3 regions of the Caminicella sporogenes DSM 14501 genome follow, and region 1 is predicted to be linked to each of the others. Evidence: a T-box and tRNA genes for the amino acid it is inferred to sense, from the RefSeq annotation. Region 1 holds a T-box; the other regions hold tRNA genes.

What was found. The T-box of region 1 lies ahead of BUA90_RS02260 (glycine--tRNA ligase). A T-box ahead of a tRNA ligase gene usually reads a tRNA of that ligase, here a tRNA-Gly.
Region 2: it has a tRNA-Gly gene. The T-box ahead of BUA90_RS02260 (glycine--tRNA ligase) is inferred to sense a tRNA for this amino acid. The anticodon was not compared.
Region 3: it has a tRNA-Gly gene. The T-box ahead of BUA90_RS02260 (glycine--tRNA ligase) is inferred to sense a tRNA for this amino acid. The anticodon was not compared.

Annotation. Positions count from the first base shown of each region.
Region 1 covers NZ_FRAJ01000004.1:22,753-30,759, reverse strand. The annotation lists gene era (GTPase Era) at 1-759, shown strand, start outside; gene mgtE (magnesium transporter) at 828-2,210, shown strand; gene BUA90_RS12125 (YqzL family protein) at 2,300-2,455, shown strand; gene recO (DNA repair protein RecO) at 2,460-3,209, shown strand; gene BUA90_RS02265 (DUF4342 domain-containing protein) at 3,227-3,712, shown strand; T-box leader at 3,760-3,934, shown strand; gene BUA90_RS02260 (glycine--tRNA ligase) at 3,981-5,369, shown strand; gene BUA90_RS02255 (transcriptional regulator CcpN) at 5,485-6,123, shown strand; gene BUA90_RS02250 (pyruvate, water dikinase regulatory protein) at 6,157-6,972, shown strand; gene ppdK (pyruvate, phosphate dikinase) at 6,999-8,007, shown strand, end outside.
Region 2 covers NZ_FRAJ01000013.1:37,651-45,657, reverse strand. The annotation lists gene BUA90_RS08355 (alpha/beta-type small acid-soluble spore protein) at 38-250, shown strand; gene BUA90_RS08350 (class I SAM-dependent DNA methyltransferase) at 377-1,117, shown strand; gene BUA90_RS08345 (cold shock domain-containing protein) at 1,262-1,459, shown strand; gene hslO (Hsp33 family molecular chaperone HslO) at 1,726-2,607, shown strand; tRNA gene BUA90_RS08335 (tRNA-Val) at 2,804-2,879, shown strand; tRNA gene BUA90_RS08330 (tRNA-Asp) at 2,991-3,067, shown strand; tRNA gene BUA90_RS08325 (tRNA-Phe) at 3,071-3,146, shown strand; tRNA gene BUA90_RS08320 (tRNA-Gly) at 3,148-3,222, shown strand; tRNA gene BUA90_RS08315 (tRNA-Cys) at 3,234-3,308, shown strand; partial or broken gene istB (IS21-like element helper ATPase IstB) at 3,553-4,199, opposite strand; partial or broken gene BUA90_RS12600 (Mu transposase domain-containing protein) at 4,302-4,868, opposite strand; gene BUA90_RS08305 (radical SAM/SPASM domain-containing protein) at 5,591-6,898, shown strand; gene BUA90_RS08300 (MFS transporter) at 6,898-8,007, shown strand, end outside.
Region 3 covers NZ_FRAJ01000007.1:3,758-11,764, reverse strand. The annotation lists gene nikB (nickel ABC transporter permease) at 1-397, opposite strand, end outside; gene BUA90_RS04860 (glutathione ABC transporter substrate-binding protein) at 521-2,053, opposite strand; tRNA gene BUA90_RS04855 (tRNA-Leu) at 2,527-2,610, opposite strand; tRNA gene BUA90_RS04850 (tRNA-His) at 2,665-2,740, opposite strand; tRNA gene BUA90_RS04845 (tRNA-Gly) at 2,827-2,900, opposite strand; tRNA gene BUA90_RS04840 (tRNA-Pro) at 2,905-2,981, opposite strand; gene BUA90_RS04830 (metallophosphoesterase) at 3,771-4,247, opposite strand; gene BUA90_RS04825 (XTP/dITP diphosphatase) at 4,244-4,852, opposite strand; gene rph (ribonuclease PH) at 4,866-5,591, opposite strand; gene BUA90_RS04815 (DUF401 family protein) at 5,799-7,064, opposite strand; gene BUA90_RS04810 (GerMN domain-containing protein) at 7,386-8,007, opposite strand, start outside.

The sequences.
Region 1 (8,007 bases):
AGAACTATTTATAATGGTGAAAATATACAAATTATATTTTTAGATACTCCGGGAATTCATAAACCTAAAAATAAATTAGGAGAGCAAATGGTTAAATCGGCACAGGAAACTTTAAATGAAGTAGATGTTATTGTGTTTGTTGTAGATAATTCAAAGACTATCGGAGCTGGAGATAGATACATACTTGAAATACTTAAAAATGTAAAAACCCCTGTTATTTTAGCTATCAATAAGATAGATATAATTTCTCCAGAAGATTTTAAAAATATTTTTGATATGTATAGTAAATATGAATTTATAAGTGATATAATAGGTATATCTGCTATTAAAGGTACAAATACGGATAAGTTATTGGAAATCATAACTTCAAAATTACCAGAAGGTCCTATGTACTTCCCACATGATATGATAACTGATCAGCCTGAGAGATTTATCATATCTGAAATTATTAGAGAAAAACTACTTCATAACTTGCATGAAGAAGTTCCCCATGGTGTAGCAGTAGATTTGAATTTTGTAAAAAAGAGAGAGGATAAAGATATAATTGATATAGATGCAACAATCTTTTGTGAGAAAAACTCTCACAAATCAATAATTATTGGAAAAAATGGAAGAATGATAAAGAAAATAGGTAAAAGTGCTAGAGAAGAAATAGAAAGATTACTCGGTTCTAAAGTATATATGGAATTATGGGTAAAAGTAAAAAAGGATTGGAGAGATAATGAAAATATTTTAAGAAGTTTAGGATATAAAGAATAAATTTATATACTTAATTGGCTATTATAGATTAGAATTTTTTTGCAACTTTCCCTAAAGGGGGTGACAGCTTGACATTACAAAGTGAAAGAAAATTTGAAGACAGATTGCAAGTAGTTAAAGATTTACTAGCAAGAAATGAAGATGTAGCTTTGAATGAATATATTCAGCAGCTGCATCCTGCAGATGTTGCTGAAATACTACTTAAACTTGATTATGAGGATCAGGAAAAATTTTTCAGTATATTATCATGGGAACAAGCCAGTAGAGTGCTAGAAGAAGTAGATTCTGAAACTTTTACAAGTTTAATAGGTATTTTAAAGAAAGAGCAAAAAACACTTATATTAGATCAAATGTCTCAAGACGATATGGTTGACCTCTTAGCAGACCTTTCAGAAGAAAAGAGAAAAGAAATTATTTCTCTTTTGGATTTAGAAAATGCTCAAGAAGTTAGAGAGTTGCTAGTTTATCAGGAAGATACAGCTGGCGGAATAATGACAAAAGATTTTATTGCCGTCAGAAAAGATATTACAGTATATCAGGCTATTGAAGATTTAAGAGAATCAGCAGGAGATGCAGAAACTGTTTATTACGTTTATGTTGTAGATAATGAAGAACGTCTTGTTGGGGTTTTATCATTAAGAGAACTGATAGTAAGTAAACCAAATAAATTAATTGAAGACATAATGCATGAGCAGGTTATAAGTGTTAATCTCGATACAGACCAAGAAGAAGTTGCTAGACTTGTGGCAAAATACGATTTATTAGCTATACCTGTTGTTGATAAAGATAATAAATTAATGGGTATAATAACAGTAGATGATATTATAGATGTAATTGAAGAAGAAGCTACTGAAGATATTTATAAATTTGCAGGAACTTCTGAAATAGAATATACAGATGAGGATAAATTGTCATCAAGGATTTATGCATCTGTTAAATCGAGACTTCCATGGTTAATAATTACTATGTTTGGTGGATTACTTTCCGCTAAAGTAATTGGAAGTTATGAAGCTGCTTTAAATAAAAATACATCTATAGCTCTTTTTATGCCTCTTTTAGCTGGTATGGGTGGTAATGTAGGTACGCAATCATCTACTTTAACTGTTAGAGGTATAGCAATGGGAAATATAAAAGGGAAGGAAGTATTGAAAACTTTATTGCAAGAATTTTCTGTGGGATTTTTAGTTGGATTAGTTTGTAGCATAATAGCAGCACTTCTTTCATTAGTTGTACAAGGTGATATAGCTTTAAGTATAGTTGTAGGTATAGCCATGTGGGCAAATATGATAACTGCTGCAAGTATAGGGACTTTAGTTCCTCTAGTTTTTAAGAGGATAGGTGTAGACCCAGCAGTTGCATCAGCTCCGTTTATTTCTACTACGATTGATATTACAGGTTTATCAATATATTTTACTCTTACAACGATTTTATTAAATAAGTTTATATTGTAAAATTAAAGTATTACAAATTTTTCATTGTATATTAGTTTGCCCCCTATGCAGAAAATAAGTATATAAAATAAGAATGGGGGGTAGACTTTATGGAAAGAGAAACTTTATGGAAATTATTTAGTAAAACAGGCGATATAAATACTTATTTGCTTTTAAAGGAATATGAACAGTTAATAAATGACATTAAGACAAATAATATACATAATATGAATGATGAAGATTTTCAAAATATTAATTTGAGGTGATTAAATGTTATTTAAGACCGATGCAGTGGTCTTAAGAAAAAATAAAATATCTGATTCAGATGTTATTTTGACTCTTTTTACAAGAAAAAGCGGTAAAGTTAAGGCAGTGGCTAAGGGTGGAAGAAAACCCAAATCTAAGTTATCTCCAGCTTCCCACCCATTTATTTTTGGAGAATTTATCATAAATAAAGGCAGCAAATTGGATAGAATTTCATCTGTGGATATTAAAGAAAGTTTTTATAAAGTTAGAGAAGATTTAATTAGATTAGCATATGCTTCATATATAGCTGAACTTTGTGAATCAGTTATACTTGAAGGAGTTACTAATAATAGATTATTTGATACTTTACTTAAAAGTTTATATTTGATTACATATGATAATAATAATTTGGAATTTATAAAAGCTACATTTCAGATAAAATTATTGGATTATGTTGGTTTTAGACCAGAAGTAAACAGATGTGTCAGCTGTGGAAATGAAAGTTTTGAAAAATATAGATTTAGTATTCAGCATGGTGGATTAATTTGTGATTTATGTTCAAATCAGTATGAAAAACTAATTGTTATAAGTAATACAGTAAAGAAATTAATTGATTATATTTTAAGGACTGATATTATTACATTATCAAAATTAAAATTAAATCAAAATATAGTTAAAAATTTAAATAAGTTATTTGATAAGTATATTGAAATTCATTTGGAGAAAAATAATTTTAAAAGTCTTGAATTTTTAAAGACTTTAAATAAAATTTAAATTAAGGGGTGAAGAAAATGGGATTTGGTTTACCAGAAATTGATGAAATAAGGGGAAGAACAGGAGCTACGTATAAAGAGGCAAAAGAAGCATTAGAAGCAACTGATGGTGATATACTTGAAGCTATAATTTATATTGAAACAAAACAGCAAAAAAGTTTTGCAAATAATATGTCAGAAAAGGGCAATGAAATAATTGAAAAATTAAAAGAACTTATTAAGAAGGGAAATGTAACTAGAATTTTATTAAGGCGAGATGAAGAAATAGTTATAAATATTCCCGTTACAGCAGGAGCTGTTGGAGCTGTACTTTTTACTCCGGCAACTATCGCAGGAATACTTGTTGCATTAGCTACTGGTTGTAGATTAGAAATAGTTAAAGATAATGGAGAAATAATTGATGTAAAAGATATTACTGAAGATACTTTTTCAAATATAAAACAAAAAGTAGATGAAGCAAGGGAAAAAATTATAAGTAAGAAAAAAGATGATGATTTAAAATAAGAGGTTTACAAAACATATAAATTGTGGTAAAATCTCAAAAAAAATAGAGGGTAGCATTGAAGGAGAAGAGTAGCTAAGTTTACTATCATAGAGAGTCGGTGATGCTGGAAATCCGATATAGTAGCTTAGTGAAGGGAGCTCCTGAGCGATACCATTTTAAAGAGGATACAAATTTGTATCAATTAGGGTGGAACCGCGGAAGGACAGCCTTTCGTCCCTTTTTGGGATGAAGGGCTAAATTTATTTTTTGATGAGGAGGTTTATATATATGACAGAGAAAGTTACAATGGACAAAATAGTATCACTTGCAAAATCTAGAGGATTTATTTTCCCGGGTTCTGATATTTATGGTGGACTTGCTAATACATGGGATTATGGACCTTTAGGAGTAGAATTAAAAAATAATGTTAAAAAGGCTTGGTGGAAAAAATTTATTCAAGAATGTCCTTATAACGTTGGAGTAGATACAGCTATTTTGATGAATCCACAGGTTTGGGTTGCATCAGGACATGTAGGAGGTTTTAGCGACCCTCTTATAGATTGTAAAAAGTGTAAATCTAGGTTTAGAGCTGACAAATTGATAGAGGATTATGCTAAATCTAATAATGAAGAAATTATTGTAGATGGTTGGACAAATGAAGAAATGGAAAGTTATATAAAAGAAAAAGATATAAAATGTCCAGAATGTGGAGAAAAAGATTTTACTAGTATTAGACAATTTAATCTGATGTTTAAAACATATCAGGGGGTTGTAGAAGACAGTAAGTCTGAAATATATTTAAGACCAGAAACTGCTCAAGGTATTTTTGTAAACTTTAAAGCTGTACAGAGAGCTGCTAGAAAAAAAATTCCTTTTGGAATAGGTCAAATAGGAAAATCATTCAGAAATGAAATAACTCCGGGTAATTTTACTTTTAGAACGAGAGAATTTGAACAGATGGAATTAGAATTTTTCTGCAAACCTGGAGAAGATTTAGAGTGGTTTGAGTATTGGAAAAATTTCTGTAAAAATTGGCTTCTTAACTTAGGTATGAAAGAAGAAAATATTAGACTTAGGGACCATTCTAAAGAAGAGTTATCTCATTATAGTAATGCTACTACAGATATTGAATACAGATTCCCGTTTGGTTGGGGAGAACTTTGGGGGATTGCTGACAGAACTGATTTTGACCTAAAACAGCATATGGAGCATTCTGGAGTTGATTTGAGGTATCAAGACCCAACTACTAATGAAAAATACATACCATTTTGTATTGAACCTTCATTAGGTGCAGATAGAGTTACTTTGGCATTTTTAATAGATGCATATGAAGAAGAAAAATTAGAAGACGGAACGGAAAGAAAAGTATTAAGGTTACATCCAGCTTTAGCTCCATTTAAAGCAGCAGTATTTCCTCTTTCTAAAAAGTTAAGTGAAAAAGCTGAAGAAATATATGCATTACTTTCTAAAAAGTTTATGGTAGATTATGATGAATCTGGAAGTATAGGAAAGAGATATAGAAGACATGATGAAATAGGAACGCCATATTGTATAACAGTTGATTTTGATACATTAGAAGATAGTTGTGTAACAGTAAGGGATAGAGATACTATGGAGCAAGTAAGAATTAAAATTGATGAATTAGAAGAATATATTGCAAAAAGAGTCGAATTTTAAAAAGGATAGTCTAAAGACTATCCTTTTTAAATAAAAATCAAAAAAAATATAAACATTTTAGACAAAATAGTATATAATATATATATAATAGTATAACACATAAAATATAGTAGAGGTGATTGTCATAGAATTTTCAAGTCGTCAAAAGAAAATAATTCAAATTGTGCAGGAAAATGAACCTATTACAAGTGAACAAATTGCAAACATGCTAAATTTAACCAGAGCTACATTAAGACCAGACCTTGCAGTTTTAACAATGACGGGAATATTAGAAGCAAGGCCTAAAGTAGGATATTTTTATTCTGGAAATAAGGAAAGCATAGAGCTGCTTAATCGGATTTATGAAATAAAGGTAGGTGAAATAAAATCTGTACCGGTAGTAGTAGATGAAAAAACTTCTGTATACGATGCAATTGTATCCATGTTTTTAGAAGATGTTGGAACAGTTTTTGTCATCTCAGATGGATATTTAGCAGGAGTTGTGTCAAGAAAGGATTTTCTTAAAACGGCTATAGGTGGTACAGATATAAATAAAGTGCCGGTAGGTATTATAATGACGAGGATGCCTAATATTGTTACAGTAAAGCCTACTGAAACAGTTTTAGAAGCAGCTAAAAAAATTATTGAACATGAAGTAGATAGTTTACCTATAGTAGAGGAAAAAATTATTGATGATAAAGAGTATTTAAAGGTAGTTGGTAGAATATCTAAGACAAATATTACTAAATTATTTATAGAATTAGCAAATAAATAAAGCTTATATTGTAAATTTGGGAGGAATAATATAATGCAGGATAAATTATATGTGTATATTGTATCTGATTCGATAGGAGAAACAGCTGAACAAGTAGCAAAGGCGGCAATAAGTCAATTTGAAGATGTTAAATATATAATAAAAAGATTTTCATATATTTCTGATAGTGAACAAATATTTGATATAATTGAACAAGCAAAAAAATTTCGTTCTATAATTATATTTACCACAGTAATTGATGAATTAAAAGAGACATTGATAGATGAATGTGAAAAAAATAACATAGAATATGTAGATATTATGTCTTCAGTTATGAATTCTTTACATAGTGTTTTAGGAATAGAACCTATTAATGAACCCGGTGTTATAAGGAAATTAGATGAAAGGTATTTTAATAGAGTTGAAGCAATAGAATTTGCTGTAAAATACGATGATGGAAAGGATTCAAGAGGCATAAAGAAAGCCGACATAGTATTAATTGGTGTATCTAGAACATCTAAAACACCTTTAAGTATGTATTTAGCTCATAAAAATATAAAAGTTGCTAATGTACCGTTAGTACCTGAAGCTCCTGTACCAGATGAATTATTTGAAATATCTCCAAAGAAAATTATAGGATTAACTGCAAATCCAATAAAACTCAATGAAATTAGGCAGGAAAGATTAAAAGCTTTAGGATTAAATAATAATGCATCATATGCTAATCTCGATAGAATTTTAGAGGAACTTGATTATGCAGAAAAAGTTATGAAAAAGATAGGTTGTGCTATCATAGATGTTTCAAATAAAGCAGTAGAAGAAACAGCAGGTATTATTTTAGATATTATGAGGGAAAACGGTATTATATAAATTGAGATATATTGGAAGGAGTGGGAATTTTGAAAAAGTATGTATATTTTTTTAGTGAAGGAAATAAGGAGATGAAATCTTTATTAGGTGGTAAAGGAGCAAATCTAGCAGAAATGAACAAAATAGGATTACCTGTACCACCGGGTTTCACTATTACAACAAAGGCTTGTAATAGGTATTATGAATGTGATAGAGAAATTGATAAAGAAATAAAAGAACAGATATTTAACAATTTAAAAATACTTGAAAGGGAAACAGGTAAAGTTTTTGGTGATTCAGAAAATCCGCTGTTAGTATCAGTAAGGTCAGGAGCAGTAATATCAATGCCGGGTATGATGGATACAGTATTAAATCTTGGTCTTAACGATATAACTGTTAAAGGATTGAGTAAAAAGACAAATAATGAAAGATTTGCTTATGACAGTTATCGCAGATTTATTCAAATGTTTGGAGATGTAGTGCTAGGTATTCCTAAATATAAATTTGATAGTGTTTTGGAAAAAGTAAAAATGGAAAAAAGGGTAGAAAATGATACTGAACTTACTATTGATGATTTAAGAGAAATGATAAAAAAATACAAGGATTTAATAAAAAAAGAAGCAAGGATAGATTTTCCAGATAACCCCGAAGAGCAGTTGATGATGGCTGTAAAAGCAGTTTTTGATTCTTGGAATAATTCAAGAGCAATAGTATATAGGAAGATAAATGATATTCCTCATCATTTAGGAACAGCTGTTAATGTTCAGTCTATGGTATTTGGAAATATGGGAGAAAATTCTGGAACAGGAGTTGCATTTACAAGACATCCGTCTACTGGTAAAAAAGAAATTTTTGGTGAATTTTTATTAAATGCGCAAGGTGAAGATGTCGTTGCTGGTATAAGAACTCCAAAACCTATTTCAGAACTGAAAAATATAATGCCAAAAGTTTACGATGAATTTGTAAAAATTACTGAGATTTTAGAAAATCATTATAAAGATATGCAGGATATAGAATTTACAATAGAAGAAGGAAAGTTATATATTCTTCAAACTA
Region 2 (8,007 bases), on a different contig from region 1:
CCTTGTCTTATAATATTTTAGGAGGGGAGTGATTAATTTGTCTAAAAAGAATAGAGATAAAAATAAGAAGTTTAAGATTGAAACTATAGAGGATAAATGGAAGTATGAAATAGCTTCTGAGTTAGGTTTGCTTGATAAAGTTATGAAAGATGGATGGGGGGCTTTAACAGCAAAGGAAACAGGAAGAATAGGTGGGTTGATAACAGTTAGGAAGAAAAAAATGAAAAAAGAAAAAAATCAGAAACAGTAAGTGCCGGGAGTTAAAGGCACTTTGTTTTTTTGATGTAATTAGGTATAATAAATTTTGATTAATGAGAATTGACTTAAAAGATTTAAAAAATTGTATAAAAAATTTTAAAATAACAGGTGATTATCTATGGAAGCGTATAATGGTTTTGCCAGAGTGTATGATTATTTGATGAGAGATGTAAATTATGACAAATGGGCAGATTATATAGAAAATATTTTTAAAAAATTTAATTTAAGACCAAATACAATTTTAGAATTGGCATGTGGTACGGGCAATATTACAAATAGATTAGCTTTAAGAGGCTATGAGATTACAGGAGTAGATATATCTAGTGAAATGTTGACTATTGCTAGAAAAAAGGCTATGGATTTAGGTATAAATGTAGCTTATATCAATCAGGATATGAGAGAATTAGATATACATGAAAAAGTAGACTGTGTACTTTGTCTTTGTGATGGGTTTAATTATATTTTAGAAGAAAGAGATTTAATTTCTATTTATGAAAAAGTTTATTCGATTTTGAATTTTGGAGGAATTTTTATTTTTGATATAAGTTCTTTTTATAAAATTTCGGAAATTCTTGGAAATAATACATATGCAGAAAACTTTGAAGATATTTCATATATATGGGAAAATTATTTTGATGCTGAAAGAGAAGTGTGTGAATTTGATTTAACTATATTTATGAGAAAAGGACAGTTGTTTGAAAGGGTTCAAGAATTTCATGAGCAGAGAGCATATAGGACTGATGTTGTTATAGATTTATTAAAGCAAGTTAAATTTAAAGATATAAATGTTTATAATGCGTTTACATTTGAAAGTCCAAAATTTACAGATGAAAGGATAAATTTCGTATGTATTAAGTAATTTTTATGTATATCTTGTCATAATATTGAGCATAATATAATTATCTAAAAAATATTTGACACAATATATTAAATGTGGTAAAATAAATACAATTAAGCTAGCTTAATTAATTTTTATTTTGAAAGTTTTTAGGAGGATTGTTTAATGAAAGGTAAAGTAAAATGGTTTAATAGTGAAAAAGGTTATGGATTTATAACCGGAGAAGATGGAAATGATGTATTTGTACATTATACTGCTATTCAACAACAAGGATTTAGAACTTTAGAGGAAAATCAAGAAGTTGAATTTGAAGTTGTAGAAGGTGAAAAAGGACCTCAAGCAGCTCAAGTTGTAAAATTATAGTGTATAATGAACAATTAAATTGATTGTCTGTCAGCCCTGATATTATCAGGGCTTTACTAATGTTATAGATATTTATTTATAAAATTTTTGAATAAAGAAATTTTTTATAGATAAATTTTATCAGCTATTTGTATTTTGTTAAAAATAATATTGTAAGTTTTTACAGATTAGTGTAGTTTTTTTATTTGAGATAGTTCAAATAAGTTATAAGTTTAGAGCTTGTAATATGTAGTTTGCAATTTTATAATTGAAACGGAGGGATAGTTATGAAAAACTATATAGTAAGAGGACTTGCAGGAAATAAAAATATAAGAGTATTCGTAGCAATAACAACTGAAATGGTGGAAAAAGCTAGAAAAATACATAAAACGACTCCTGTTTCAACTGCAGCTCTTGGGAGGACAATAACTGCAGCTTCAATTATGGGATATATGTTAAAGGGTGAAAAAGATAAATTGACATTGCAAATATTGGGAAGTAATGAAATAAAATCAATTGTAGCAGTTTCAGATTCGACTGGAAATGTAAAGGCGTATATATCTAATCCAAATGCTAAAGTTAAATTAAATGACAAGGGAAAATTAGATGTAGGTGGAGCTGTAGGTAGAGGGAAATTGAGAGTAATAAAAGACCTTGGGTTAAAAGAACCATATATAGGACAAGCAAATTTAATTAGTGGAGAAATAGCAGAAGATTTAGCAGCTTATTATATGTATTCAGAGCAACAGCCTTCTGTGGTATCTTTAGGTGTTTTAATTGATGTAGATGGTAGTGTGAAGGCTGCGGGAGGATTTATTATTCAACCTTTACCTGATGTAGAAGAAGAAATTTTGATAAAATTAGAAGAATGTATTAAAGATGTACCACCGGTATCAGCTATGGTGGCAGAAGGATTATCAGGAGAAGAAATAATGAGAAGAATATTGAAAGATTTTGATGTAGAAGTAGGAGAAAAGAAAGAAGTTGATTTTGTATGTGATTGTTCGCTGGAAAAAATTGAACGGGCACTTATAAGTTTAGGTGAGGAAGAATTAAAGAATATTATCGAAGAAGATGAGGAAGCTGAAATTCAATGTCATTTTTGCAATACTTTTTATAAATTCAATAAAGAGCAGCTTATAGATATTTTAAAAAGAGCAAAAAATTAAATCAGTTGTAGAATTTTTTATTTGATTAAGAGGTTGTTAGATTTGAAAATTTAAAAAATAAAATTTATAATTAATTTTTGCAATTAATAAAGATTTATTTTTGTGTTGCGGCTGAAAGGAAAAATTAAATTTTTATCTTAAAACATATTGACATTGATATTAAAATATAGTATTATAATATCTGTCAGTTTGGGGAGGGCGCATAGCTCAGCTGGGAGAGCACCTGCCTTACAAGCAGGGGGTCATAGGTTCAAGTCCTATTGCGCCCACCAGATTCAATCAAATTTAATTAAGAATTAAAAATTAATAATTAAGAATTATTAAGGAAAATTTTAATATAATTTTTAATTCTTAATTCATAATTTTTAATTTATATTTGATTTGGCCCGGTAGTTCAGTTGGTTAGAACGCTAGCCTGTCACGCTAGAGGCCGAGGGTTCGAGTCCCTTCCGGGTCGCCATATGCCCAGATAGCTCAGTCGGTAGAGCAGGGGACTGAAAATCCCCGTGTCGGTGGTTCGATTCCGCCTCTGGGCACCATGCGGTAGTGGCTCAGTGGTAGAGCATCGCCTTGCCAAGGCGAGGGTCGAGGGTTCGAATCCCTTCTACCGCTCCAATTAAATATATGGCGGCATAGCCAAGTGGTAAGGCAGAGGTCTGCAAAACCTTTATTCCCCAGTTCGAATCTGGGTGCCGCCTCCAATTTCAAGTCAACCAAAAAGGTTGATTTTTTTAGTTTTATGTCAATATTTGGGGTAGGTATTCTTTGAAATGCCTGCCTTTTCTTATTTTGAAGCAATTTTTATAGTTGTTAACACCAGTTTACAAGATTAATTAAGCTACAAAGTTATTATATGTAAATGTCAATATAAATTTGTATGAAAAGTGGAAAATAATTTTGTACAAAAAAGCGAATCGACAGTTTTTTAGAAAAACTGTAAAAATATTAAATTTTTGACTGAAGTCTGTATGAAGGTCCTTTAATTAAAATAACATGAGAATGATGTAATAATCCATCTAATATAGCATGAGCTAAAGTAGCTGAACCAAATATTTCACCCCAGTTAGAAAAAGCAGTGTTAGTAGTTATGATAATTGAATGACTTTCATATCTTTTAGATATTAGTTGAAAGAATAAGTTAGCTGCAGCTGTATCTATCGGTAAGTACCCTATTTCATCTATTATTAATATTTTATACTTTGAATGATGTTTTAATCTAGCTTCTAATCGGTTTTCTGCTAAAACTTTTTTTAATTGCGAAATTAATTCCTGAAAATGAATGAAGTATGTAGAGTATCTGCACTTTGTACATTCCATTCCTAAGGAAGTAGCAAGATGAGTCTTGTCTACTCCAGGAATTCCAACAAAAAATATATTCTCATTATTTTCAATAAATCTTAACTTTTTAAGTCAAGAATTTGTTGTTTATTTACACTAGGCTGAAAATCAAAATCAAATTCATCAATTTCTTTTAAAAAAGGGAAATTAGCTACTTTTACACAGGCAAGCATAGCCTTTTCTTGTTTTGCTTTTATTTCTAAATTACTTAATTCATATAAAGCATCTATAATGTTTTTTTCTCCTGATGACATTAAATTTAAGTATGTATCTATATTATTCTTAATGTTATTTAAACCAAGTTCTTTTAAATTGTTTAAAAATTTAACGTAGTTATTCATATTTCCTCCTTGTTTTTATAGCAATTTATCTAGTTCATTGAGATTATTTAAGCATATATTTTCTAAATTGTCTTCATTTTTAATAACTTCAATTAATAGCTTTTTATAATCATTATGATTATAAAAAGCTATTAATTGCTTATTTTATGTACAGAAATTAATTCTGTGTTAAAATATATGTGTAACTTATTTTCTATATTTTTAAGTGTTACTTTTTTATCTATATATTAGGCGGGACAAAGTATTTATTTACTTTGTAATGTACTAGAGAGTCTTTATGAACTTTGACAGCTCGTAGTTCATATAACTTTCTATGATACGATTACATGGTAATGGAGATAAATACTCCTTTTCTTTTTGAAATAGTAGTATAGGTGGAACATTAGTAGCTTGATTTGGTGCTTGATTAACTTTTGAATTTATAGTTTTTATTATTTCTACTAAATCCTTTTCAGTCTCAAATTCATGATTGTATGGTAGTAGCCATTCTATAAATTTATTTGCAGCTTCTACTTTGTCTTTAGTGTAAGAATGTCTTGGTTTACATAAATATATTTCAAATCCAAAATCATCTGCAAAGGATTAATATAATATACTAACATATTTTGAAATTAAAGGCAAATCATGCATTTTATTTAAATATTATGGTATTTAAAGAAATAAATAGTATATAAAAAAAGAAATACACAAATAATTTAAAAAATTTAAATATTTACAGGATAAGGTAAAAATGATTAAATATAACTGTGATATATTTCAAATAATTCAATAGGAGGTGAATATTATGAAAATAAAAAAATTAAAACTTCTAAATCTCCAATAGCTAAAAGTTTAGTATGTTGGGATTGGAAAGAAAAAAAACCTAATTGTCGTTAGTAACGTAAAAGGAGGATTATTGTAATCCTCCATTTTCTTATAGAATTTATAGTTTTTTTAAAGCATCTAATAAAAAATAATATATTAACCTAAGTATATAAGTAGCATTTTTAGATGAAGAATATTTTGGAAAGTCAGATGGATTAATTGCATCAAATAGTTAAAAAAATAAAAGTTTGGTTTATGTGTTGGTGTAAAAATTCAATATATTCAAAAATAAGCTGTCTATTTATAAAGGATTCGCTTTTAATAAAATTAAATATTTAAGATTAAAATATAATATTAATATTCAATAAAAAGGAGATGAAATTTTTTTGAAAACAGAAAAAATTTACAGATTGATAAAGAAATTTTATATTCTAACAAAGTAATATAAAGCGTTTAAAATTATATAAAATGCTAAAAAATAATTAATATGAGGTGATATCATGTATCCTATTGTTAAAAAAAAGATTTTTTTAAGAGATACACCAAAAGAAACTTATATTATACATGAAAATAATTATTTTCAAATAGAAAAAGAAGTCATAGAGCTATTAAATTTGATTAATGGAACAAATAGTATAAATGATATATATCAATATTTTAGAAACAAATATACTAAAGAAGAAATAAATGATATTTTAAATTTTTTAAAAGAACAAAATATTATAGAATTTAGCAAGAATCCAAACAAACAAAAAATTCATATATTTGAAGATGAAGCATATCCAACATCACTAAATATTGAAGTTACATATAATTGCAATATGAATTGTGAGCACTGTATGGTTGATTATTCTCAAAAAAAAGTTAATGAAATTTCTTTTAATGATATAGATAATATATTATTACAAATGGATAAATTGAATATTAATGTTTTAACAATAACTGGAGGAGAGCCCTTATTAAAGAAAGATTTGGTTTTATATACAGTAAAAAAATGTAGTGAAAAAAATATAGATGTAACTTTATTAACTAATGGATTCCTATTTGATATAAATACAATTAAAGAATTACATGAAGCTGGACTAAATAAAGTTCAAATTAGTTTGGATAGTGTTTATGAGCATAAGCATGATAAAATTAGGAATAAACCAGGTTCATATAAAAAAGTTCTTAGTTCTATTAGTAATTTAAAAAAGTATAACGTGAAAGAAGTAGCACTTTCTATGACAATAACGCAAAAAAATTTTGACGAAGTTCCAGCATTTATTGACTTCTGTGTATCAAATGGTGTTTTACCAAGAATTGCTCCAATTGTTCCTATACAAAAAGGAATAAATTCTAATTTGATGTTAACTAAAAAGCAATTGGTAGATTTATACAAATTTACTCATTCTACATCAGATAATAAAATTTCAGCTACACTAGTAGCAAGTAAAAAATGTTCTATAGGGAGTTCTCCTGTTATTAATCCTTGTGGTGATATTTTCCCTTGTATGCATATGAAGTTCAATGAGTTTAAACTAGGTAATATAAGAAATAGTAATTTAGAAAAAATTTGGACGGAATCTGAAATACTTAAATATTTAAAAGAAATTACAAGATCTAATATTGAAAATTGTAAAGATTGTTGGAATAGATATCTATGTAATAATTGTTTAGGAGAAATATATAGTTTGACAGGGAAATTAAAATCGAATAATCCATATAGATGTGCAGCTAATAAAGAAATTACAAAATATATTATTTTGCAAGGAGATGAATACACTAAAAATAGAGTATTATGTTTAATAGAAGGAGATATTAATTAATGAATTCATTATTTTTTTTGATAGGTCAATTTATTTCACAAATTGGTGATCAAATTTACAATGTAGGTTTATTATGGTGGTTGTTAAAAAATAATTATTCACCTAAAATATTAGGAACAATATTTGCAATTTCTGTAATACCTTCGGTTTTAGTAGGCCCTTTTTTAGGAGTATTATCTGATAAACTAGATAGAAAAAAAATAATAATATATATGGATATAGTAAGAGGCATGTTAATGATTCATATAGGCATTTTATGTGTAAATAATTCTATATCACTTTATTATTTATTTATGGCTACTTTTATTATAGGAATATGTTCAGCAATGTTTGATCCAACTATTTTGTCTTCTATTCCATTGATTGTTGATGGTGATAAAAATATAATTAAATTACAAAGTAGAATGGAATTAATCAGAAATTTAGTTTCCGTTTTTGGACCTATTTTTGGTGGTTTTTTATTAACTATAGTAAGTCCTGCAATTAGTTTTATTATTAATGGATTATCTTTTTTAATTAGTGCAATAATGGAGATGTTTATTAAATTTAAGATTCAAACTTATGAAAAAGTCATTATAAAAGATATAGTCAATGATTTTAAATTAGGTGTCGAATTTATTAAAAAAAATTATATTCTTAGAAATTTAATGCCTTTATTTGCCATAATAAATATGATTGGGTTACCAATACTTCAAATTATTGTTCCTTTATTAATATCAAAAAATATTGGTAATTCGCTTTCAATTGGTTTTTTTTACTCTTTGCTTGGAGTAGGAGGAATTTTGGGAGCTTTATTATATTCTAAAATACCTTTTAAAAAACTTAATATTATTCTTATAGGTATATCAATTTTCACTTTTTCAACTATGTTGCTTTTGATAGCATGGAATACGATAATATTTATATTGTCAGCTCTAGCTTATGGATTTACTTCTCCAATTATACAAATTGCTACTAATATGATTTTTTTAGAAAATGTACCAAATGAAATGAGAGGTAAAGTATTTTCGTTTAGAAGGATGTTTTCTCAAGCATTTATGCCTATAGGATTATTTGGTATAGGATATATTACTCAGAAAATTTCTATAAATGTATCAATATTTATATCT
Region 3 (8,007 bases), on a different contig from region 1:
TACTGATACTATCAATTAATGAATACTGTTTAGTAGCCGATATAATTCCTACAGGAATACCTATAGCAATTGCAATTGCAACTCCTACTACTGCTAAAACTAAAGTATTCGGAAATCTAGCAAATATTTCAGCAAAAACTTCTCTCTTTGTTGTATAAGAACGTCCAAAATCACCTTTTATTGCATTTCCCAAAAATCTAAAATACTGAACTAAAAATGGATCATCAAGTCCCATTTCTGCTCTAAGCTGCTGTACCGCTTCAGCTGGAGCATTCTCACCTAAAATCAACTGAGCTGGGTCACCTGGTGTAAATGACATAATTGAAAACACTATAAATGTAACCCCTAAAAGTACTGGAATAAGTAGCAATAATCTTTTTAATATATACTTATGCATTATAATCCTCCCTTCACATTTATAAAAATTATTAAGATTATGTCGTTCTTTTTAATTTTTTGTAAATTTTTTATTCCAAAGTAAAAGTAGGACCTTTCAAGGTCCTACTTTTTTATTTACTTTTTACTCAAAGTATACTCCATATATACTGTGATGTCCTGCTGGATGTAGTTTAAATCCTTTTACAGATTTTTGAATACCTGCATTTTGAGTTCCATAATAAAGCATTACATCTGGAGCATCATTTACTATGATTTCTTGAGCTTTTTTATAAGCTTCTTCTCTTACCTTTGGATCTATTGAAGTTCTACCTTTTTCTAAAAGCTTGTCTACTTCTTCATTTGTATAGAATGTTCTGTTACCAGCTCCACCATGCTGTGAACTGTGATATAAAGCATATAAACCGTAATCAGCATCTGCTGTAACTGTTGTCCAACCAAGGATAAACATATCGTGTTCACCTTTAGCAGTTCTCTCTAAATAGCTACCCCACTCAAGTGGTTCAATAGTTACATTTATTCCAACTTCTTTTAATTGAGCCTGAACTATTTGTGCTATTTGCATTCTAATAGGATTATCATTAGTCCAAATAGTAGTATCAAATCCATTTTCATATCCTGCTTCTTTTAACAATTTCTTTGCTAATTCTGGATTATAATCATATGGTTTGATTTCCCCATTATATCCAAATACTCTTGGTCCTATTGGCGAATTAGCTTTTTGTCCAGCTCCATTTAATACAGCTGTGATTATATCATCAACATTTATTGCATAATTTATAGCTTTTCTCACCTTTGGATTATCGAAAGGTGCTTTTTTCATGTTCATACCAATATATGCATATGAAAGTGATGGTCCTTCAATTAATTGTAACTTTTCATGATTAGCAACTCTATCTTTATCAATTGGTTCAATATCATAAGCTATATCAACTTCACCAGTTTCAAGTCCAATTGTTCTATTAGTCCCTTCAGTAATATTTCTAAATACTACATTTTTAATCTTAGCTGGTCCTTGATAATAATCATCAAATCTTTCAAGTGTTATTCTATCTCCAGCTTCCCAGCTTACAAATTTATATGGACCAGTTCCTATTGGATGTTGTCCATAATTATCTCCAGCTTCTTTTACAGCTTTTTCATTTAATATTGAAGCTGCAGTATGTGAAAGATGTGCTAAAAGTGGACCAAATGGTTCTTTAGTTTTAATTATAACTGTGTAATCATCTTTAACCTCTACACTATCAATTGCCTCTACTATATGTGCAACTTTTTGAGATTTCAACATTCTCTCTAAAGTAAATTTAACATCACTAGCCTTTAATTCTTCACCATTATGGAACTTAACACCTTTTCTTATATTAAATTGCCAAGTAGTTTCATCTAATTGCTTCCAGCTTTCAGCAAGTCCTGGAACTAATTCCATATCAACAGTAGCTTTAACAAGCGTATCGTAAATTTGCTTCATAACTCTAGAAGATGGTTGGTCATTAGTTGCATGTGGGTCAAGAGATTTTGCATCAGCACCTTGTGCAACTACTAATGTATCCTTTTCAACCTTTCCTTCATTTGCAGCTTTTTGTCCGCAGCCTGTCAGTGCTACTGCAAAAATCATAACTGCAGAAAGTATCATTAAAAACTTTTTGTTTTTAAACATCATGTTTTCCTCCCTTGATTGTCGTAATAAGTTTTTAAGGGGCCCCAATAATATTGCAATCAGTATTAAAATTGCAATATCAAAACTTATAAGTACCTTTTGTAAGACTTTAGTAATTTATTGAATTGTTTTAAATGACATGAATTTTCAAACAATTCACCATCTACTAAAGCCTCATTCATCAAATATAATCGATATACATATATGCTAAATGATTTTAAAAACAATTTCAATAAAATTTATATTTCTATTTTTTAATAATTCTATAACTGCTTGAAACAACTTAATTTCAACGTTTCTTAACATTTTTTAATACAAATGTCTAAATTGTAATATTTAATATAAATTACTTATTACAAATTCCAATTTTAAGAGTCAAATCTCTAGGATTTTTTATAATTCCTAATCTTAAAAATGCTAAAAAACAAAAACAACACCCAAAGTAATACTATTCTTTGAGTGCTGTTTTCACATGGTGCGGGTGGAGGGACTTGAACCCCCACGCACAAGGCACTAGATCCTAAGTCTAGCGCGTCTGCCAATTCCGCCACACCCGCATATGATAAATCTTTATCAAATTAAAAAACTTATAATTTTATTGGTAATTTTATTGGGGCGGCTGATGGGATTCGAACCCACGCATGCAGGAGCCACAATCCTGTGTCTTAACCACTTGACGACAGCCGCCACAAAAAGTAATAGCGTGTGTACAAAACTATCTATTAACACACGACTTACAATATATATTAAATTTATCACATACAAAAATAAAATGGAGCGGGTGAAGGGAATCGAACCCTCGCAACCGGCTTGGAAGGCCGGGGCTCTACCACTGAGCTACACCCGCTTAATGGTCGGGGTGGCAGGATTTGAACCCGCGACCCTCTGGTCCCAAACCAGATGCGCTACCAAACTGCGCTACACCCCGAACAACTTACGTAAGTAATTATACAGTATAAAATTATCTTTGTCAATAATTTATTTATATTTTTGCGATTATTTAATTTATAAAAGAATATCATCTATTTGTTAATATATATGAAATGATATTATGGTATAATTGATATAGACTAATTTTTAACACAAGTTAATAATATGGGGAGCTCAACCCTATCACTAAATACTCATAAAGAAAGGATGTGGCTTTTATATGAGCCTTTTTTTAAATAATCCAAGTAAATATTTATACTTACTTATATTTTTATATTTTTTCTTCATTCCTCGTTTTTACAGTATGAGTAACATAGAAAAAAATAAGTTTTTTAATATATTAAGTAAATCACACCTAATATCTATATTTTTTTTATTAATAATAGGCTCAATGAAAATTAATGATAATTCAAGCTTAATTAACTTATCTTATGTATACTGTACAATAACTGTAAACACAATAGCTGCTATAATTATTTTTTACTTAAAATTAGATATTGTTATAAACAATGCTCTTAAAAGATTTATTGGTCAAGAGTTTGTTCATAAAACAATGGTTATTTTTTATGCAATGATATTGTTTATATATTTATTTTTTCCTAGATTTAATTTCATATTGAAACATATAGCTACTATACTAACAATATTGCTTTCATTGAATTTTCTTAGTATAAAATATTTAAATGAAGAATAAATGTAAAAATGCAAAATGGGGCTGTCGCATTAGCAATTTTTAATTGCTAATGCGACAGCCCCTTTCTTATTTTATCTTTATGAACGCAACTTATTATATGAGAGTTATTAATTGCACATCTATATCATCTTTTTTTAGTTCTAATAATCCATAAGTAGCCTTATTTCCCATCCTAGGTCTTGAAACACTTCCAGGATTAATAAATAAAATACCCGACTCCCATATATACTGCGGAATATGACTATGTCCAAAAATAACTATATCAGCTCCAAGTTCTTGTGCTTTATAATACAATCGAGTCAAATTATATTTTACATCGTATTTATGTCCATGAGTCAAAAATATTTTTTTATTTTTAATTGTAAAAAACATTTCACTTGGAAAATCTTTCTTATAATCTGTATTTCCTCTTACTGCAATTACCTTAAGCCCAAATTTTTCCTTAATCATCATTGCATCCTCATATGTATCTCCTGCATGAATAATAAAGTCTACACTTCCCATATCTTCAATTGCACGATATATGCTCTTATAATCCCCATGTGTATCACTAATAATACCTATTTTCATATTACATCACCTAAAAAACTATTTAATTCTCTTCTAAGTTTTTCAAGTGCTTTTGCTCTATGACTAATCTTGTTTTTTATTTCTGGTCCTAACTGTGCAAAAGTCTTATTGTACTCTGGAACTATAAATAATGGGTCATATCCAAATCCATTCGTTCCCTTTTTTTCAAATCCTATTATACCTTCACATTCTCCTCTTACAACGAGTTTTTTTCCATCAGGTCTTACTACTGAAATTACTGAAACAAATCTTGCTGTTCTTTTATTAAAATCTACATCTTTAAGACTTTCAAGAAGTTTTTTATTATTTTCATCATCAGTTGCATTTTCTCCAGCAAAACGAGAAGAATAAACTCCCGGTCTGCCATCTAAATAGTCAACTTCTAATCCCGAATCATCTGCCAAAGCTATTAAGTTCGTTTTTTCCATAACAGTTACTGCTTTTTTCATAGAATTCTCTTCAAATGTATTTCCATCTTCAATTATTTCTAAACTTTCAAGTCCAACATCATCCATAGAAACAAGTTCAATATTCAATTCTTTAAGAATTTCTTTAATTTCTTGAAGTTTGTGTTTATTCTTTGAAGCTAGTACGATTTTTACCATAAATATTTCACCCCTATAATTCTATTCCTAATACTTCTTTTTGCAAATTAATAAGCTTTTTTATTCCCTTTTCTCCATATGCTAAAAGAGTGTTGAGTTCTTCTCTGCTAAAAGGTGATTCTTCTCCTGTCCCTTGTATTTCAATAAATTCTCCATTATCGCTCATCACTATATTCATGTCTACCTTAGCTTTTGAATCTTCTTCATAACATAAATCTAATACAGGTGTATTATCTATTATTCCCACACTAATTGCTGCAACATACCTCTTAACTGGTAAACTTTCTATAAGTCCTTCATTTACCATTTTCTTAAGTGCATCTACTAAAGCAATAAAAGCTCCTGTAATAGAAGCCGTTCTAGTTCCTCCATCGGCTTGTATAACATCACAATCAATCCATATAGTTTTTTCTCCTAATTTATCTAAATCTACTACAGAGCGAAGTGCTCTGCCTATCAACCTGTTAATTTCCTGAGTTCTTCCTTCTAATTTTCCTCTTGCAGCTTCCCTAATCTTTCTTACTGCAGTTGCTCTTGGAAGCATTGAATACTCAGCTGTTATCCATCCCGTTCCCGTACCCTTTAAAAATGGTGGAACTCTATCTTCTATCGAAGCTGTACAAATTACTTTTGTATTTCCCATCTCTATCAATACTGAACCCTCTGGATGAATTAAATAATCTTTTGTAATCTTAACCGGTCTCAATTCGTCTACTCTTCTTCCATCAAATCTTTCCATTAATATCTTCCTTTCCTAAGTACTACTAATTAGTATTATAACATAAAATCTTAAGTTTTAAGTTAGAAGCTGTAGGTCTTTAGGTTAATTCTTTTTAGGTTACAGGTCATAGATTAACTCTCAGTTATCAACTGTTATCAGTTCTCAGCTGCCAGCTCTCAGCTTAATGTCATTCCTTTAAAACTTTTTTAATTCTTAATTTTTAATTTATTTATACACGTAATAAATTATTAACATCGTCAAATACACAGCAGGAAGTAGAAACTTATAATTTCTATAAAGCTCTTTAGTTCCAACTTTATAATATTCAAGTGTTAAAACTTGACATAAATGCAGTGGAGAAATAAAATAAGCCATAAATCCAGTTGTATAAATCATCATAGCATATAATAATTTTATATGTTCAGTTTCTGCTAACGGCAGTATTATTGGATATAAAAGTGCAATAGCAGTTTGTGTAGAAGCTGTTGCAAAAGACGCAACTACTCCAAATAATACTATTATAACTTCTAAAGGCACACCTTTATTAATATATTGATTGAGCAAAATATTGATTTCATTTATTTCTTGTATTATACCTTTAAAACACATAATTCCCAAAACTGCATATACCATTGAAGGTTTTATTCCCTTTATCATAATTTTTAATAAATTTGACTTTTTATTTTCATTACTTAAAACTGTTTTTTCAATTCCTCTTAATATTCCTTTACAAGATAAATAATTAATCAATATACATACTATTATTCCCATTATTAGCGACAAATAAAATGGAATATTATATGCTAAAGAAGCAACTATACCTATATATATAGGGGATAAATATATAAGTAAGTCTTTAATATTTTTTAAGTATTCTGTAAAAGTAATATTATCTCTTACAGGCTCCTCAACTCCATGAAGATAAATAAAATAACCTATAATATACATAAGTATTGATAGTGGAAATTGTAATTTAATAAAATCCCAAAGATTTAAATTTCCTACCTTTGCAGCTAAAATAATTGTAGGTGAAAATGGATAAATAAAATACAAAGCATGTCTAAATATTAAATTTATTGATGCTTTTTTTTCTGGTGAAAGATTTAATCTCTTGCCTAAACTATCTACAATCGGTGCTGAAAGCAAAGCTCCTCCCGTTACAAGCATAGTCCCCATTATCGCTGGAACTACTAAAATAGTTGCTTTAGCACTCATTAATACTTTTTCTAAAGAAAAAACCATTCTATCAAGTATTTTAAATTCTTCCATAAGCTGTCCTAATATACATATCAATATTATAGATACAGCTAATTCAATTGTAATTGGGTCTAAAACAGCTTTCAAAAACACATTAATAATAGATAAAATTTTTAATCCATTTAAAATCCCTATTAAAAATGCTCCTAATACTAAGGATAATCCAATATTAACCTTTTTATTTGCCAAATATATAACCAAAGTTAAAGATAATATTAAAGTAAATAAAAGCATTCAACCACCTCAAAAACAAATACATCTTTAATGTATTTTATAATTCCAAAGTATAAACTCTAAGTCCTTAAATCAATCCTTTGAAATCTTTAAAAATTTTTCAACTCTTAGCTTCTAACTCTTAATTCATAACCTAACTTATAACCTGACTAATATTACTTTATTTCACATATTTTAATTTCTTGTAAAAATTTTTTGACATTATACCATAATAATCGACAAAAAATCAAATCATTTGCTTGTATTATAACATAATATTTTTATTTTACAGTTGTTTTTTTAATTTAAAATAAAAAAAATAAAACCCAGGATGACCTGGATTTAATATTCATTAGCAAATGTTGGTATAGACGCTGGTTCTTCTTTACTTATATCTCCAAAATTTATTTCTTCTCCTTCAGCCAATATACTAACTTTTTCTAAAGCTACATCTTTTTTATAATACTCTTTTAAAGTAAGTGCTATTGTTTTTACTATATCACTTGCCAGTTTACTATCTTTTATATCTTTAATTTCTTTTGAAAAATCAACATAAGCAACTCCATCTACAACATCTACATTTCTAACCTGAATATTTTTAGGTATTACTGTAAATAATCCTGAATCTTCTGGAGGTCCTTCTATTAAAGACTCTAAAACTCTAATAGCTGTTACTGATTCATTATCAGCAACATCAATTTCTTTAGTAACAGGAATAAAATAACTTTCCAAACCATTAACTGTTCCTTGATAATAAACTATTACTTTATTTTTATTTCTTCCACTTCCAATATAATTAATATCTTTTCTTGCAAGAGGTTTATCAATTTTTAATCCATATGTAAGACTATTTACCTCTTTACCGTCAATCATTATTTTAACTTTACTAATCGTTGGAAATTCTGTCAAAGTATATACTATACCTTTTACTATACAAGCCTCTTCTTTTGCATCGTTATAATTA